Regions from separate parts of the Zhengella sp. genome, predicted to be linked through region 1. Evidence: predicted binding sites of a transcription regulator. Region 1 holds the regulator's gene; each other region holds the start of a gene.
The links. The regulator PhoB, encoded in region 1, activates phosphate uptake and scavenging genes when phosphate is short. The targets are predictions, from matches to a motif close to TGTCATNNANCTGTCAT.
Positions count from the first base shown of each region.

Region 2: the regulator PhoB is predicted to act here: its motif matches at 2,384-2,400, upstream of R3D65_RS18350 (DUF2794 domain-containing protein).
Region 3: the regulator PhoB is predicted to act here: its motif matches at 2,051-2,067, upstream of R3D65_RS00235 (inorganic phosphate transporter).
Region 4: the regulator PhoB is predicted to act here: its motif matches at 2,969-2,985, upstream of phnC (phosphonate ABC transporter ATP-binding protein).

Region 1 covers NZ_JAWKWO010000001.1:1,095,384-1,099,808, forward strand. The annotation lists gene R3D65_RS05230 (ExbD/TolR family protein) at 1-330, shown strand, start outside; gene R3D65_RS05235 (ExbD/TolR family protein) at 327-731, shown strand; gene R3D65_RS05240 (TonB family protein) at 728-1,633, shown strand; gene phoB (phosphate regulon transcriptional regulator PhoB) at 1,667-2,356, opposite strand; gene phoU (phosphate signaling complex protein PhoU) at 2,368-3,069, opposite strand; gene pstB (phosphate ABC transporter ATP-binding protein PstB) at 3,096-3,923, opposite strand; gene pstA (phosphate ABC transporter permease PstA) at 3,947-4,425, opposite strand, start outside.
Region 2 covers NZ_JAWKWO010000006.1:262,879-267,303, reverse strand. The annotation lists gene R3D65_RS18365 (ABC transporter permease) at 1-390, shown strand, start outside; gene R3D65_RS18360 (Bax inhibitor-1/YccA family protein) at 605-1,345, shown strand; gene R3D65_RS18355 (N-acetyltransferase family protein) at 1,448-1,975, shown strand; gene R3D65_RS18350 (DUF2794 domain-containing protein) at 1,988-2,371, opposite strand; gene R3D65_RS18345 (DUF1223 domain-containing protein) at 2,700-3,449, opposite strand; gene acnA (aconitate hydratase AcnA) at 3,641-4,425, opposite strand, start outside.
Region 3 covers NZ_JAWKWO010000001.1:53,495-57,919, forward strand. The annotation lists gene R3D65_RS00220 (histone deacetylase family protein) at 1-776, shown strand, start outside; gene gpt (xanthine phosphoribosyltransferase) at 879-1,376, shown strand; gene R3D65_RS00230 (NUDIX hydrolase) at 1,579-2,025, shown strand; gene R3D65_RS00235 (inorganic phosphate transporter) at 2,142-3,698, shown strand; gene R3D65_RS00240 (vitamin B12-dependent ribonucleotide reductase) at 4,355-4,425, shown strand, end outside.
Region 4 covers NZ_JAWKWO010000002.1:269,233-273,657, forward strand. The annotation lists gene phnE (phosphonate ABC transporter, permease protein PhnE) at 1-2, opposite strand, end outside; gene phnE (phosphonate ABC transporter, permease protein PhnE) at 7-969, opposite strand; gene phnD (phosphonate ABC transporter substrate-binding protein) at 1,045-1,956, opposite strand; gene phnC (phosphonate ABC transporter ATP-binding protein) at 2,015-2,884, opposite strand; gene R3D65_RS07340 (DapH/DapD/GlmU-related protein) at 3,006-3,626, opposite strand; gene phnL (phosphonate C-P lyase system protein PhnL) at 3,623-4,330, opposite strand; gene phnK (phosphonate C-P lyase system protein PhnK) at 4,333-4,425, opposite strand, start outside.

The sequences.
Region 1 (4,425 bases):
TTCTTCATGCTGGCGGCGCAATTCGTGCGGCAGGCCGAGCAGCCGCTGGCGCTTGCACCGGCAGGTGAAGCCGTCATGGCGCAGGACACGGCAACGCCGCAGACCCTGTCACTGACACCGCTCGAATTCATGCTGGACGGCGAAACCGTCGCCGCCTCCGCCCTGCCGGCGGCGCTGGCCGCTGACCCCGGCCGGCCGCTGGTTGTGACGGTCAGTCCCGATGCGCCCTATCAGGCGCTGGTCACCGCGCTGGATGCGGCCGCGAAGGCAGGGCGCACCAAGATTGCCACCCGTGCCGACAGCCCCGGTTCCGGGGAGGCCGGCCAATGAAGCGCCTGCGCCTGGAAACGCCACCCGCTCCGCAGGCCGACCCGACCCTGCCGCTGATCAACATCGTCTTCCTTCTGCTGATCTTCGTCATGTTGTCGGGTGTCATTCGCGCCGCCGACCCGCTGCCGCTGGAGCCGGCTTCCGCGCCGGTCGATCCGTCCGGCGCACCGGCTGCCACCCGTACACTCCATGTCGCCGCCGACGGCCGCATGGCGTGGAACGGACTGGTCGACGAGGCTGCGCTCGAAGGCTTTGTGGCGGCATTCTCGCAGGAGGCGTGGGACAAGGCCTGGCTGAAGGCCGACCGAAATGCCGAAGCCGCCGCCATAATCCGTCTGACCGAACGCCTGCGCGCCGGCGGTATCACGACCCTCACCATGATCGTGGAGGCCCGTCCATGAAGACCTTGCGTGCTGCCGTCGCCATCCTGCTCTCGCTTGGCCTGCATGCGGCCCTCGCCTCGGTCGTCGCCCATGGCATTGCCGGCGGCGGCGATGCAAGCGAGCCCGGCGACGTGACGGTGACCGTCACCCTCATCGAGGCGCCGGGCGAAACCGAAACGCCCAGGCCGGAAGCCGAAATGGCCGCGCAAGCGGAGCCGGAAACGGAAGAAGCGCCAGTCGAAACCGGATCCATCGCCGATGCGCCGGCTCAAATCGCGCAGAAGCTGCCGCTTCCGGAATTGCCGTCGGCCCCGCCGGTTGTCGCACTTGCGGCAACGGACATCGCCCATGCGCTTCCGCCTCTCGCCATGCCTGCGGCGGCGCCGGCGATATCGCAACCGCAGGAAAGTGAGGACTGGGCGGTGCTGCCCCGAACGGTCGCCGTCGTGCCGACACCCAGGCCGCAGATCACGCGGCAGGAGGCGGAACCGGCCCCGCGCGCCGAAAGGCCGGACCGGCCGAAGAAAAGCGCCGTCGCACCTGCCCGCCAGAAGGCTTCCAGGGGAAACCGGGGCGCCAATGGGAGCGACACGGCCTCCCAGCGCAGCGCGCGCGGCAAGACGGCTGGCCCATCCAAGGCTGCCATGCGGCAAGCCATGGTCAGCTATGGCCAGCGGGTGAACAGCCATGTCGCGCGGCGCAAGCCGCGTGGCGCCGGCGGGCGCGGCACGGTGGGCCTGAACCTGCGCATTGCGCGCACCGGTGCGCTTCTGGGCGCCAGCATCGGCGCCAGTTCCGGCAATCCCGCGCTCGACCGGAAGGCCTTGCAGGCTGCGCGCAACGCCGCGCCTTATCCGCAACCGCCCGAAGAGCTTGCCGGGCGCAGCCTCGCGCTGCGCATTCGCCTGAGTTTCAGGTGATTGCAAACGCGCGGCGGAAACGGCTTTCGCTTGTCATTTTTCCTCGATCGCGTAGCCCGCGCCGCGAATGGTGCGGATGACGTCCGGCATGTTGCCGATGTTCACCGCCTTGCGCAGCCGCCCGATATGCACATCGACCGTGCGCTCGTCGATATAGATCGTCTCGCCCCAGACATTGTCGAGAAGCTGACCGCGCGAAAACACCCGTCCCGGATGCTGCATGAGATATTCCAGCAGCCGGAACTCGGTTGGTCCGAGCTTCACTTCCCGCTTGGCGCGGTAGACGCGATGCGTTTCCCTGTCCAGAACGATATCGCCGACCGTCAGCGTGCCTGACAGCATTTCCGGCTTGGCGCGGCGCAGCAGCGCCCTGACGCGTGCCAGGAATTCCGGCGTCGAGAACGGTTTGACGAGATAATCGTCGGCACCGGTCGAAAGCCCGCGCACCCGGTCGCTCTCCTCGCCACGCGCAGTGAGCATGATCACGGGAAGGCGTTCCGTTTCGTGGCGTTGACGCAGCCGCCGGCAAAGCTCGATGCCGGAGACACCGGGCAGCATCCAGTCGAGCACCAGGAGGTCGGGCACGTTTTCGCGCAGGCGCAGTTCCGCCTCGTCGCCGCGCACCACGACTTCGACCTCATAGCCCTCGGCTTCGAGATTGTATTGCAGAAGGACGCCCAGCGGCTCTTCGTCCTCGACAACAAGAATGCGGGGGGATGCCATTGCCGACCTGCTCAGCCGATGCCTTCGGCCACGTTGTCGACCCGCGGCCGGGCCATCGGCAACTGATCGCCGGTGATCATGTAATAGGCGTTCTCGGCGATATTGGTGACGTGATCGCCGATGCGCTCCAGGTTCTTGGCGCAGAAGAGAAGATGCGTACAGGAGGAGATCTTGCGCGGATCCTCCATCATGTAGGTCAGCAATTCGCGGAACACCGACGTATAGGCCATGTCGATGTGCTCGTCGCGATTGCGGATTTCCTCGATCTCGCCGGCGCGGCGGCCGACATAGACATCGATGATGGCATTGACCTGGTTGCGCGCCAGTTCCGCCATTTTCTCGATCCCGAAATTCGGCTCGCGCATGACCACCATCTCGCCGATGGAGCCGACCCGCTTGCAGGTACTCTTGGCCAGGTCGCCGATCCGCTCCAGGTCGCCGGCCATGCGCATGGCACCGACCGCGAAACGCAGATCCTGGCCCATCGGCTGGCGCTTGCCGATCAGCGTGACGGCCCTGTCGTCCAGGTCACGCTGCATCTGGTCCATCAGCCGGTCTTCCGAAATGACCCTCTGCGCCAGCGCGACGTCGCCGGTCAGCAGCGCGCGCGTGGCCATGTCCACCATCTCGGCAGCCCGCTCGCCCATCGAGCGGATCATGGTATCCATCGCGTCGAGTTCCTCGTCGAACGAGGTGACAGTATGCTCGCCCATGGCGCAATCTCCCGGATTGGTAAGGCTCAGCCGAAGCGGCCGGTAATGTAGTCTTGGGTGCGCTTGTCGTCGGGGTTCGTGAACATCTTGTCCGTCGGCCCTTCCTCGACGAGAATTCCGAGGTGGAACATCGCCGTGCGCTGCGAGACGCGCGCGGCCTGCTGCATCGAGTGGGTGACGATCACGATCGTGTAGTTCTCCTTCAACTCGTCGATCAGTTCTTCCACCTTCGCGGTGGCGATCGGGTCGAGCGCCGAACAGGGCTCATCCATCAGGATCACTTCCGGCGAGACGGCAATGGCGCGCGCGATGCACAGACGCTGCTGCTGCCCACCCGAGAGCCCCGTGCCGGGCTCGTCGAGACGGTCCTTGACCTCCTCGAACAACCCTGCCTTCTGCAGGCTCGTCACCACGATTTCCTCCAGGTCCGCCTTGGAACGGGCGAGCCCGTGAATGCGGGGGCCATAGGCGATGTTCTCGCGGATCGACTTCGGGAACGGATTGGGCTTCTGGAACACCATGCCCACCCGCGCGCGCAGTTCCACCACGTCAATGGCCCTGTCGTAGATGTCCTTGCCATCGAGCGTGATCCGGCCCGTCACACGGCAGATGTCGATCGTGTCGTTCATCCGGTTCAGGCAGCGAAGGAAGGTGGACTTGCCGCAGCCTGACGGGCCGATCAGCGCCGTCACCTGGTTCTTGCGGACATCCAGGTCGACATCGAAGAGGGCCTGCTTTTCGCCATAGTAGACGCAGACTTTCTCGCCGCGCATCTTGAACGTATCGGTGTCTGTTTGCGGCATGGTCTTGTCTTTGAGTGCTTCTTCAATCTGTGTTTCGGTACGCATGTTCATCTCGGCGCTCCGTTCTCGGCCCCTCACCAGCGCCGCTCGAAGCGTCGACGCAGTATGATGGCGGTAATGTTCATGATCGCAAGGAAAACCAGCAGGATGATGATCCCGCCCCAGGCGCGTTCGTAGAAGGCCGGGTCCGCGCGCTTGGCCCATTCGAAGATCTGGGCCGGCATGGCCGAGTTCGGATCAAGAAAGCCCGATGCGACACCGTCGGGATAATTCGATGCGATGAAGCCGACCATGCCGATAAGCAGAAGCGGCGCGGTTTCGCCAAGCGCCTGCGCCAGCCCGATGATCGTTCCGGTCAGGATGCCCGGCATGGCCAGCGGCAGCACATGGTGGAACACCGACTGCATCTTGGAGGCGCCGATGCCGAGCGCGCCCTCGCGGATCGACGGCGGAACGGCCTTCAGAGAGGCACGCGTCGAGATGATGATCGTCGGCAGCGTCATCAGCGTCAGGACCAGCCCGCCGACCAGCGGCGCCGATTGCGGCAGATGCG
Region 2 (4,425 bases), on a different contig from region 1:
CAGCTTGCCCTTGCCATACGCGCAGCGGCCTCCGTGGCGCTGATAGCCTCGGTACTCGTGCTTTCAGGCGCGCTGGCCGCGTCCAACCGGGCCCGCGTGCATGATGCGGTCGTGCTGAAAATGCTGGGCGCGACGCGGCGGGACCTGATCGGCGCGTTCAGCCTTGAATACGCCATGATCGGTCTTGCAACCGCCGCATTTGCGCTTGCGGCGGGCGGACTGGCTGCCTGGGCCGTGGTCTCGCGGATCATGAACCTGCAATCGGCCTTCCTGCCTGACGTCGCCGTGACGACCCTGGCGGTGGCCCTGGTGCTGACGGTGGGGTTCGGGCTCATCGGCACCTGGCGGGTGCTGGGTCACAAGGCCGCACCGGTGCTCAGGACGCTGTAGGCAAACGGAAAATCAGGGTTAACGCCCGGTTTGCAACCGAAGGGAAGAAATTCACGCATGTTTGTTCCCCCGAGCCTGCGGACGGGACTTGTACAGGCGTGTGCGACAACTCATATTATCCACAGGCATGCTGGAGTTCCGCCAGCGGCGCCTGGGAGCATGGCTGGTTAAGTCAGTCCCGACACCCGACGGAACAGTAGCAAAGAGGATATCCATGGCTGATCTTCGCAATTACCAGATGCGATCCGGCGTGCAGACCCATGCCGACGCCTCCATCGACGAGGGGCTCCGCTCCTACATGCTCAAGGTCTACAACCTCATGGCGCTTGGCCTGGCGATTACCGGCCTGGCTGCATGGGGCGGTTTCAATTTCGCGGTCCAGGACGGACAACTGACCCAGTTCGGCCAGCTGCTTTTCGTCAGCCCGCTGAAGTGGGTGGTCATGCTCGCCCCGCTCGGGCTGGTGTTCTTCCTGTCCTTCCGCATCAACAAGATGAGCGTTGCCGCCGCGCAAACGACCTTCTGGGTCTATGCCGCGCTGGTCGGCCTGTCGCTGTCGACGATCTTCCTCGTCTACACGCAGACGTCGATCGTGCGTACCTTCTTCATCACGGCATCGGCCTTCGGCGCCCTCTCGCTTTATGGTTACACGACCAAGCGCGACCTTTCGGGCATGGGCTCGTTCCTGATCATGGGCCTGTTCGGCATCATCATCGCTTCGGTGGTCAACATCTTCCTTGGCTCGTCGGCGCTGCAGTTCGCCATTTCCGTGATCGGCGTTCTCGTGTTCGCCGGACTGACGGCCTATGACACGCAGCAGATCAAGGAAATGTATTACGAGGGCGACGGTGCTCTCGTGGCCGGCCGCAAGGCTATCATGGGCGCGTTGCGTCTCTATCTCGACTTCATCAACCTGTTCATGTTCCTGCTGCAGTTCCTCGGCAATCGCGAGTGACCGCAGGCCTTGCGAATTGAACAAGGGCGGCCCGCAAGCCGCCCTTTTCTTTTTGCCTGGCGGGTGGCACAGATCGTTCCCCAACGATAGCGGATGTTTGCCATGCCTGTTGTGCGTCCCGCCATGCCCGCCGACGTGCCGGCTTTCCAGGCCATCTATGCCGATGCGGTCCGCCACGGAACGGCATCCTACGAAACCGAACCGCCCGACCTTGCCGAGATGGGACGCCGTTTCGAAGCGGTTGCCGGCGGCGGCTTCCCCTGGCTGACGGCGGAAGACGAAGCCGGCACCGTGCTCGGCTATGCCTATGCGGCGGCGTTCCGGCCGCGCCCGGCCTATCGCTTCATGGTGGAGGATTCCATATACGTGGCGCCGGACGCGAAGGGGCGTGGCGTGGGGCGCGTATTGCTGGCCGGTCTGGTGGAGGCTTGTCGCGCGGCCGGTTTCCGCCAGGTTCTCGCGGTCATCGGCGATGCGGAAAACAATCGCGCGTCGATCGCGCTGCACGAATCCCAAGGCTTCGTCTCATGCGGCCGGATTTCCGGATCCGGTTTCAAGCACGGACGCTGGCTCGACACGGCGCTGATGCAACGGGCGCTGAATGGCGGGCGTTCCACGCCGCCGGTCTGAAGGCCGTGCGTGTCAGCCCTTGACCAGTTTGAGGGGCTTGTCGAAAACCGAGAGGACGCGCTCGAGGTCGTGACCGCGTTTCAAGGTCACGCCGGCTGCATTGAGAACGGACCAGGCACCCTGGCGTGAGGCGCGTTTCGGTTCCTTGACGATCTGGAAAAGAGGGGCCTCACTGGAGCGCTTGTAGACGGAAAAGACGGCGCGGTCGGCCAGGTGGTCGATGGCATAATCGCGCCATTCGTTGGCCGCCACCATGAAACTGTAGATGTTGAGAATACGCCCGAGCTCGGTGCGATGAAAGGTGACCGTTTGCGGGTGGCGCTGCCGCCGGACCTCATGCAGCGCCACCAGATTGGATGCTTCGGAAGAACCTCCTGCCGCGCCCTGATTGTCCATGACCGCTCCTTTGTAACCGTTTCGTGACAGCCTGCCGCCTCGTCCGGACAATTGCAAGACTTGCCGTCCGGTGACGCGTGGGCGCAATTCATCACTTTGATTTATGAACTACTGATACAGATCGTTCGAAATTCGTGAAAGGCCGGCCACCTTTTCGCCGCTTTCCGGACAAGCTGAGGCCGCAAACGGAACCGACGCTGTGCCCGTTGCCTGAGACGGTCCGGCCCGATAGCGGCTGTAACCCCCAAGCCCCCCGCCCACGGCCGTCATTTGGCCGGACCAACCTCGGCAACACCCCGTCCCGGACCGTTCATCACGCGGCAGATCCTCAATATCTGTTCTGGCGGATGCTGCCCGTCGTCCCGAAAGCGATGGACGCGGCGCCGATAATCGCACCGGGGCCCACCCCGCCGGCCATTTCCTGCAGCAATGCGGCGCATCCGCCACCAGCTTGGATGGACAGGGACGACATGGGCAGTTCGATATCCATGGCGTCGCCATGCCACATGCCCGCGGTCTGCCAGCCGGTCACAGCGTTCCAATAGGTGATGTCGCGGCCGCGATTTTCGCCCTTGCGTACCGAAACTGTCTGCGGCGGCGCATAGCAGACCAGAAGCACATTCGCCTTGGCGGGCGCGCCGCGCGCAACGCGAATACGGATCGTGCCATCGGACCGGGATACCGATACCGGCACTTCGATGGACGCGGCGGTGCGCGCCATGGCCGTTTCGGCTTCCTTGCGATGGGAGCCAACCACGTCATGGCGGCCATTGATGATCATCTGGGGCGTGTATTTCGACATGTTCCCCAGAGCCCGGCGATAGGCCTCCTGGCGGGCGGTGTTACCCGGCGCGCCCAAGGTGTCCTTCCAGCCGAGATAGTCCCAGTAATCGACATGCCAGGCCAGCGCTATCACGCCGTCACGCTGCGCCAGTTCGCCCAGATAGGCATCGGCCGCGGGGCAGGAGGAGCAGCCCTGGCTGGTGAAGAGTTCCACGACCGCCTCGGGTTTTTCGCCGCCCGAAGCCGGTACGGCTGCAAGCAATGCAAACAGGGCTGAGAGCAGAATCCTTCTCACGGCGGCGCGTGCCTCCTTCATGTCCCATGCGGCCGGTCACCGGCGGCTCATCCTTGGTCATAGTTTCCCTGACATTCAATGAAAACTCACTTTCACGCGAGTTCCTTTTGAGCCTCCCCGCAGCAGGCATGAAAAAACCGCCGGAACACAGGTTCCGGCGGTCGTTTTCGAAGTCTGACCGGCCTTTCGGATCAGGCCGCGAGATCCCGCAGCACATATTGCAGGATGCCACCGTTCTTGTAGTAGTCCAGTTCATCCAGCGTATCGATGCGGCAGAGCAGCTCGATCGTCTTTGTCGAACCATCGGCGAAGGTGATCGTGGCCGGCACGGTCTGGCGCGGCTTGATGCCTTGCAGGTTCTCGATGGAGACCGTCTCGTCACCCTTCAGGCCCAGCGACTTCCAGGTGTCGCCACCGGTGAAGACGAAGGGAATGACGCCCATGCCGACGAGATTGGAGCGGTGGATACGCTCGTAGCTCTCGGCGATGACGGCGCGCACGCCCAGAAGATTGGTGCCCTTGGCCGCCCAGTCGCGCGACGAACCATTGCCGTATTCGCCGCCGGCGAAGACGACCAGCGGCACGCCTTCCTCGCGGTAGCGCATGGCGGCGTCATAGATCGACAGCTCTTCCTTGGACGGATAGTGGATTGTGTAGCCGCCTTCCTGGCCGTTCTCGCCCAGCATGAAGTTGCGGATGCGGATATTGGCGAAGGTGCCGCGCATCATCACTTCGTGGTTGCCACGGCGCGTGCCGTACTGGTTGAAGTCGGCCACGTTGACGCCATTGTCCAGCAGGTACTTGCCGGCCGGGGATTGCGCCTTGATCGAACCGGCCGGGGAAATGTGGTCGGTGGTGATCTTGTCGCCGAAGAGACCGAGAATGCGCGCGCCCTTGATGTCGGACACCTGGCCGGCCGACTTTTCCATGCCGGCGAAATAGGGCGGGTTCTGCACATAGGTCGAGGCATCGTCCC
Region 3 (4,425 bases), 1.0 Mb from region 1:
CGCTGGCCACACGCGAGCAATTGGGGCGGGCACACGATCCGGCCTATGTGGACCGCGTCTTCGACATGGCCCCCAGCGAAGGCTCGGTGGAGATCGACGGCGACACGGTGATGTCGAAGGACACGCTGCAGGCCGCGCTCAGGGCCGCCGGCGCCGGTGTCATGGGCGTCGACCTGATCATGCGTGGCGAATCGAACCCGGTCTTCTGCGCCGTCCGGCCGCCAGGCCATCATGCAGAATATGCCAAGGCGATGGGCTTCTGCCTGTTCGACAACATTGCCGTGGCGGCGGCCCATGCGCTGGAAACCCATGGCCTGGAGCGCGTGGCCATCGTGGATTTCGACGTCCATCACGGCAACGGAACGGAAGATATTTTCAAGAATGACGAACGGGTCCTGTTCTGCTCTTCCTTCCAGCACCCCTTCTATCCGTATACAGGGCATGAATCCGATACGCGAAACCTCGTCGACGTGCCGCTTTCCGCGGGTGCGGACGGCACGGAATTCCGCAAGCAGATCCGCCAGCACTGGCTGCCGGCACTGGAGGATTTCCGGCCGCAATTCGTCTTCGTCTCCGCCGGTTTCGACGCGCATGTCCTCGATGACATGTCCGGCCTCAAGCTGACCGAGGCCGATTATGGCTGGATAACCGAGGAACTGGCGGCCATCGCCCGGACCCATGCGCAGGGCCGGCTGCTCTCGATGCTGGAGGGCGGCTATGAACCGGGGGCGCTGGCGCGCTCGGTCGTGGCGCATCTCAAGGCGCTTCTCGGCTGACGCCCCTCGTGGCGCGGCGGGCGGGCGATGCGCCTTGCCCGCCGGGCCGCTTTCGGGCTATCTGCCTGCGACCCGTTGTTCAAAGCATGAAGAGGCCAGGCAATGTCTCTGCCCGAAAAAGCATTTCCCGTATCCTGGGACCAGTTCCACCGCGACGCCCGGGCGCTGGCCTGGCGGCTGTCGGGCAAGGCGGAAAAATATCACGCCATCGTCTGTATCACCCGTGGCGGACTGGTTCCGGCCGCCATCATCTCGCGCGAGCTGAATATCCGGGTGATCGAGACCGTCTCCATCGCGTCCTACCACGACTATACCGAACAGGGTGAGTTAAAGGTGCTGAAGGACGTTTCGCCGGCGATCATGGAAAACGAGGGCGAAGGCGTGCTCATCGTCGACGACCTGACCGACACCGGCAAGACGGCCGCGATCGTGCGCGCCATGATGCCGCGCGCCCATTTCGCCACCGTCTATGCCAAGCCGAAAGGCGTGCCGCTGGTGGATACCTTCGTCACCGAGGTCAGCCAGGATACCTGGATCTACTTCCCCTGGGACATGGGCTTTACCTACCAGCAGCCCATATCCGACGGCCACAAGGGCTGACAATGGCGCCGGAAAAGGTGATTCGACCTTCCCGGTCCGGATCATGCTGCCAGGCATGCCGTTCGCGCGGGTATTTCAGCAACCCTGAATTGTTTTTGTCATGGAAACGTCACGGGAATCGGCTAGAAGGTCGTTCTTCGCTGGAATCTTCAAAGAACCCGCCTATCTTCGATGCATGATTACAAACCAGACGCGTGTACAAATGCTTGAGGGTGTTCGACGCATTCTCGGCGGTCCGGAGGCTGCCCTGCAATCTGCTGCCCTGCCGTGGCGAAAGTCCGGCAAGGGGATCGAGATCATGCTGGTCACAAGCCGCGGGACGGGACGATGGGTTCTGCCCAAGGGCTGGCCGGAAAAAGGCGAGACGCTGAGCGAATCCGCGGCTCGCGAGGCTGCCGAGGAAGCGGGGGTCGAAGGCCGGCCGGAAGACGACAAGGCCGGCGTCTATTACTATGACAAGGTATTGCGCAACGGCGTCATGCGCCGCTGCGAGGTTCACGTTTTCCCGATCCGTGTGCGGAGACTGGCAAAGGTGTGGCCTGAATTCGGGCAACGCGAGCGCAAGTGGTTTCCGCCGGCCAAGGCGGCCAAGCTTGTGGACGAACCCGATCTCGCCGAACTGATCGCGGGATTCTCGGGAAATCCCTGACGGGCGCAGCCGCGGACAGCGGTATGTGACAGTTTTGTGACAAGCCCCCTTGCGGCAAGGCGCAGGGGCGCGCTAAGGCGACCGGGATCGATACCGAACCAGAACCGGGAGCCATCATGGCCGGGGATAAGCCGCCGCTTCGCAAACATACGCTCGACAAGGATCTCGGCAAGCTTTCCCGGATCGAGGAAGCCACCGTCACGCTTTCGCGCGGGCTCGTGGCGCCCGGCGTGGCGCTCGCCTTTCTTGCACTGTCGGCTGTCTTTGCAGCCCTCTATGCGGGTTCTGGGGCCGGCGCGCTGACCGTCATCGCCGCGGCCGCCATAGGCGCCTACATGGCGCTCAACATCGGCGCCAACGACGTGGCCAACAATGTCGGCCCTGCCGTCGGCTCGCGCGCCATGACCATGGGCGGGGCGCTGGTGCTTGCAGCGGTCTGCGAGAGCGCCGGCGCATTGATTGCCGGCGGGGACGTGGTCTCGACCATTTCCAAGGGTATCATCGATCCGGCAACCGTTGCCAATCCGGACATCTTCGTTGCCGCCATGATGGCGGCGCTCATCTCTTCGGCGCTTTGGGTCAATCTGGCCACATGGATCGGCGCCCCCGTCTCGACCACCCATTCCGTGGTTGGCGGTGTCATGGGCGCGGGCATTGCCGCGGCCGGGATGGCTTCCGTCAACTGGCCGACGATGGGCGCGATCGCCGCGAGCTGGGTCGTCTCCCCCCTGCTGGGCGGCGTCATTGCGGCCGCCTTTCTCGCCTTCATCAAATCGTTCATCATCTATCAGGACGACAAGATCGCAGCCGCGCGCCGCTGGGTGCCCGTCCTCATCGCGATCATGGCCGGTGCCTTCGCTGCCTATCTGGCGATGAAGGGCTTGAAGAAGATCGTCCACCTGCCCGGTTCCTCCATCCTGTTTCTGGGCCTGGCGGTTGCCATCCTTGCCTGGGCGGTGGTCAATCCGCTGATCCGCCAGCAATCGGAAGGACTGGAAAACCGCAACCAGTCTCTGCGCAAGCTCTTCCGCCTGCCGCTCATCTTCTCGGCAGCCCTGCTCTCCTTCGCCCATGGCGCCAACGATGTGGCCAATGCCGTGGGACCGCTGGCTGCGGTGGTGCACACGGCGATGGAGGGGGATGTGGCCGCCAAGGTCGGCATCCCGCTCTGGGTCATGGTCATCGGCGCGATCGGCATTTCCATGGGCCTGCTGCTCTACGGCCCGAAGCTCATTCGCATGGTCGGTGAACAGATCACCAAGCTGAACCCGATGCGGGCCTATTGCGTGGCGCTGTCGGCGGCCATCACCGTGATCATCGCCTCCTGGCTCGGCCTGCCGGTTTCCTCCACGCATATCGCGGTCGGCGCGGTGTTCGGCGTGGGCTTCTTCCGCGAATGGTACACGGCAAAATCCAAGCGCCGCCGCGCCTATCTGGAGCGCAAGCAGGGCAAGCTCAGGGCCGAACGCAAGGCCGCTGCAGGCGTGTTCGAAGAGGCCTGGGAAGCGGCCGAGGAAAGCGAGGAAAATCCGGTCGCGCGCGACGAGATCATGCGCCGGCGGCTGGTCCGCAGGACCCATGCGACCACGATCGCCGCTGCCTGGGTCATCACCGTTCCGGCGGCTGCCGTGCTGGCGGCCCTTATCTTCACGGTGCTGCGACTGTTCTCCTGAGGTTGCGGCCCTGGCATGCCAAAGCGCGACCTGCCGCCGCGTGGTCCAGGCCAGCGGCGGCCATGGGCAATGAAACGGCGCGCATCGATCAGAACCGCGAAGCGGTGGATAATTTCCGGCGCCCTCCCCGTTATCCACACCCTCCCACATACAAGATGTAGCGTCACACAAGTTTCAAGGAACGAGTGCTTGACCGGTCCCGGCGAGTCACTTTTTATAAACCTCAAGTTCGGAGTTCGGGCGTGGGCGCGCCATGTCAAGCGTGCTGTCTTCCATCAGGTAACGCGTGCTGTCAGTTCGGGAGTCAATCGGCTTTCCGGTGACGGCGAAGCTGTGTCCGGCGTGCCACCATGCGGCCACCGGTCAATCGTAAACGGGGCGTTAACACTATATTTAGTGTTTGCGCCAAAACTGCACACAAGATAGAGTGAAGCTCCCTGATCGGGGGAATCATGAAATCAGGTGGGGGATATGCGGCGGGAACGCCGGTGCGGGCAGGCAAGCGGGGCTGTCTGGGCCAGCGGCGGAAACCGCCGGACGGGAAACGGGCGGATGCCGGTACACCATGTGCCCGGCATTGGTCGCAGCGGCCGGGACGGGCCACAACATCTAGCTTCTCCGGTGCGAGGACCGGAAAACCAAGGGGATCATGACAGATGCGCATTGAACGGCGGTTCACCACGACGGAAAGCGGAGCTTATGGCGGACTGGAATTCCGCAAGGCGAC
Region 4 (4,425 bases), on a different contig from region 1:
ATGGGTTCAGCGTCCGAAATCGAAGGCCTGGTCGCCCACGAGGCGGCGGCGCAACCAGGCGGAAAACTGGTCGACCGCGACAATCGTGGTGAACAGGAGGAAGATGATGGCGATGGTCTTGGCCTCATGGCCGCGGCTGATGGAGAGGCGCAGCGCCTCGCCGATGCCGCCGCCGCCGACCGCGCCGATGATGGTGGATGCGCGCACGTTGATCTCGAGGCGCAGCAGGAAATAGCTCATGAAGTTCGGCATGACCTGCGGAACGATGCCATAGGCGACGCGCTCGACCCAGTTGCCGCCGACGGCGCGCAAACCCTCTTCCGGGCGCATGTCGGCATTCTCGACCACCTCGAAGAACATCTTTCCGAGCGCGCCGATGGTATGGATCGAGACGGCGATGATGGCCGGGATCGGACCGATGGACAGGATGGCGACGAAGAAGCCGGCGATGACGATTTCCGGAAAGGCGCGCAGGAATTCCATCAGCCGGCGCACCGCGCCGCGCGTCCAGGGGTTGGGATTGAGATTCTTCGCCGCGAGAAAGGAAAGCAGGAAACCGAACGTCAGGCCGATCAGGGTCGAGAGCAACGCGATATTGAGCGTCTCGAGCATCTTGTAGAAATATTCGGGAATGTAGAACCAGTCGGTCAGGACGACACGGCCTTCCGGGTAATTGTATTTGAAACTGCCGTCGTCATAGGGCGAGGGAAGATCGAAGAGCGCGCGCACCGGCTCGAATGCATCGCGCGGCGCCAGGTCGATGAAGAAATCGAAGAAATAGGGCAGCCGGTCGAAAAACTTGCCGGCATTGGTCTCGTTGGCGAACCAGAGCGAGCCCGAAAGGGCCACCAGGACCACCACAAGTCCGCCCCAGGTGTAGAGACGCCGGCGGCCGGTCAGTTCGCGCCAATGGCCCTCGATGAGGCGTGCCGATTCGGACAGCGGTGTCACGTTATCAACGGTTGCCATGTCGTGTCTGGTCCCTGGCGTCATGGTGCCGCGGGCCTTGCGGTCCGCGGCACACATGGAAGTGTCGGATGAAGCTTAGGAGCCGATCTTGGCCTTGCGGGCCGCGATGATGGCCTTGTAGAAGTCGGCATTGACCTCGGTGAAGCCCTTGTAATCGCCGCCCTGGATGGCGGAGAAGCACTCCGGATCGCCTTCCGGCAGCCCCATCATGAAGTCCTTGAACCTGGTCTTCATGTCGGCATCCATCGAACTGCGCACGACGATCGGCCCGTTCGGGATCAGCGGCGACTGCCAGAGCTGAACGAGGTCGTCCATGTTCAGGATGCCCTTGTCGACCATCTTGCGCAGGTTGCCGGAGGTGTAGCCGTCCTTGAACTCACCGACGCCCGACGCCCAGGTCGTGCCGGCATCGAACGTGCCCTTGACGACTTCGAGAACGAGGTTCTCATGGCCGCCGCCAAAACCGGTCTCGGAGAAGTATTCCTTGATCGAAGTGCCGATGGCTTCCGGCAGCGTGACGGAGGGGACCAGGAAGCCGGAGGTGGAATCCGGATCGGCGAAGCCGAGCTTCTTGCCCTTCATGTCTTCCAGCCTGGTCAGGCCGGAATCCTTGCGGGCGACCATGACGGAATAGTAGCCGGTGGAACCATCGGTCTGCACCGTGGTCAGGATCGGCTCGACAGCGTTCGGGTCGGAGAGATAGACCTTGGCATAGCCGGACGCGCCCAGTTCGGCATAGTCCAGCGTTCCTCCCAGCAGGCCCTGAATGACGCCGTCATAGTCGGCCGCCGGAAAGAGCGAGACCTTTTCGACACCGAGAACCTCGGGAAGTTTTTCGACCATGCACTGGAAGTTGCGCAGGCGGTCGGCTTCGTTTTCACCGCCCAGAATGCCGATGCGGAATTCCTTGAGGTCTTCGGCGCCGGCCGGCGCGGCAGCGACGAGAGCGGCAAGCGAGGCCGCAGCGAGAAGGACTTTCTTGAACATGGGAGTTCTCCTTGTTTCGACCGGGCCATCCGGTCCGCTTGAAGCAGAAAGGCGCCCGTTACGCGGGCGAGGCGATCCCGGCGACCTCGTGCTGGCGGGTCACGCCAGCCGGATGCCCGGTGGATTGGCTGGCCGCTCTCGCGGCTTTCGGGGTACCGAGCGCCGTCGAGGTGACTTCCTCGGACAGTTCTCCTTCGGAAACGCCGTAGATCATCTTGACGGCTTCCGGGGTCAGGTCGCGGGCAGGGCCGTCGAACACGACCTTGCCGGCCGACATGCCGATGACCCGCTCGCAATAGGCGCGGGCTGTATCGAGCGTGTGCAGGTTGGTGATGACGGTCATGCCTTCGCGGCGGTTGATGTCGGCCAGCGAATCCATCACCACCTGCGCGTTGAGCGGATCGAGCGAGGCGATCGGCTCGTCGGCCAGGATCATTTTCGGCGACTGCAGCAGCGCCCGGGCAATCGCCACGCGCTGCTGCTGGCCGCCCGACAGCGTGCCGGCGCGTTGCAGGGCGGTCTGTGCGATGCCAAGACGCTCCAGCGCCATCAGCGCCTGCGCGCGCTCTTCATCCGAGAAGATGTTCAGCAGGTTCAGGAGCGTGGAACGGTGATTGAGCCGGCCCAGCAGGACATTGGTGAGCACATCGAGGCGCGGCACGAGATTGAATTGCTGGAAGATCATGGCGCAGTCGCGCTGCCAGTTGCGCAGCGCGGTTCCGCGAAGGGCCGAAACCTCCGTGCCCTCGAAGCGAATGACGCCATCCGACACGCCGATGAGCCGGTTGATCATGCGCAGAAGCGTGGACTTGCCGGCGCCCGAACGGCCGATGACGCCGACCATCTGACCCTGCGGGATCGAAAGCGTGACGGAATCGACCGCGGTGTTGGCCCCGAAACGGCGGGTGACATTGGCAAGTTCGAGCATGGTCCGTTCCGTTCATCGGTGGCGGCTGTTTAAGACTTTCGCGTTTCCGCTACCCCGGGCATGTGAAGCGTACGTGTCGATGCCGTGACAGTTCGGTGACAGTGCACACCGGCGCACCGGATCACGCGCCGGCGGCGTATTTTTCGAGGAAGCCCGCAGCGTCGAGCGTGCGGAAATCCTCCAGCGCAGCGCGCAGGCGGTCATGGTCCCAGTCCCACCAGGCAAGGCGATCCATCCGGGGACCGAGGCCGTCCTCGAAGCGTTGGCGGATCGGTCGGGCCGGCACGCCGCCGACGACCGTGTAGGGCGCCACATCCTTCGAGACGACCGCACCGGCGCCGATCACCGCGCCATTGCCGACGGTCACGCCAGGCAGGATGGTGGCGCCATGGCCGATCCAGACATCGTGGCCGATGGTCACCGTATTGGACCGGCGCCACTCGAAGAACGCGCTTTCGTTTGCCGCGTCATCGAAATAGTCGCCGGCGCGATAGGTGAAATGGTGCAGCGTGGCGCGCCAGACCGGGTGGTTCGTGGCATTGATGCGGACATGGCTGGCAATGTTGACGAACTTGCCGATGCGGGCCGCCCAGGCCTCGCATTCGCGCATCATGTAGGAATAGTCGCCAAGCGTGGTTTCGCTGACATGGCAGCGCTCGGCGATTTCGGTGTAGCGCCCGATCTCGCTGTCGGTGACCAGCGCTGTGGCGTGGATCAGCGGCGCTTCGGAAAGACGGGTCATGCCGCATCTCCCTTCGGCGTGAAGGCGGTGACGTCGATGACCGTGTCGGCAACCGCCTCGCGCACATCCGCGTCATGAAAGATGCCGAGCAGGGCCACGCCCTTCGTCTTCTTCTCCTCGATCATGGCGATGACAACGTCGCGGTTTGCCGCATCGAGCGATGCCGTCGGCTCGTCCAGCAACAGGACCGGATGATCGGTGATGAAGCCGCGGGCGATGTTGACGCGCTGTTGCTCGCCACCGGAAAAGGTGGCCGGCGGCAGGTGCCACAGGTGTTCGGGCAGGTTCAGCCGGGCCAGCAGTTGCGCGGCGCGATGGCGCGCCCGCTCGGGATCGGCGCCACGCGCCAGCAGAGGTTCGGCGGCGACATCAATGGCCGGCACACGCGGCACCGCACGCAGGAACTGGCTGACATAGCCGATGGTTTCCCGGCGGATCGCCAGCATGCCGCGCGGGCTGGCCCGGGTAATGTCGATCAGGCGGCCCCTGTGATTGACGATGATCTGGCCCTCATCGGCACCATAGTTGCCGTAGAGCATTTTCAGGATGGAACTCTTGCCCGACCCGGACGGGCCGCCGAGCACGGCGCAGGAACCGGCCTTGAGCGAAAAGGACACATGCTCCACCACATTGAGGCGGATGCCGTCTCGCAGATGCATGGTGAAGGTCTTGGCGACATCGGAAACGACGAGTGGTGTCGGCATGGTCACACCTGCAGGATGGAGGAAACGAGAAGCTGGGTATAGGGCGCCTGGGGGTCGTCCAGCACGCGGTCGGTCAGGCCTGTTTCAACCACCTT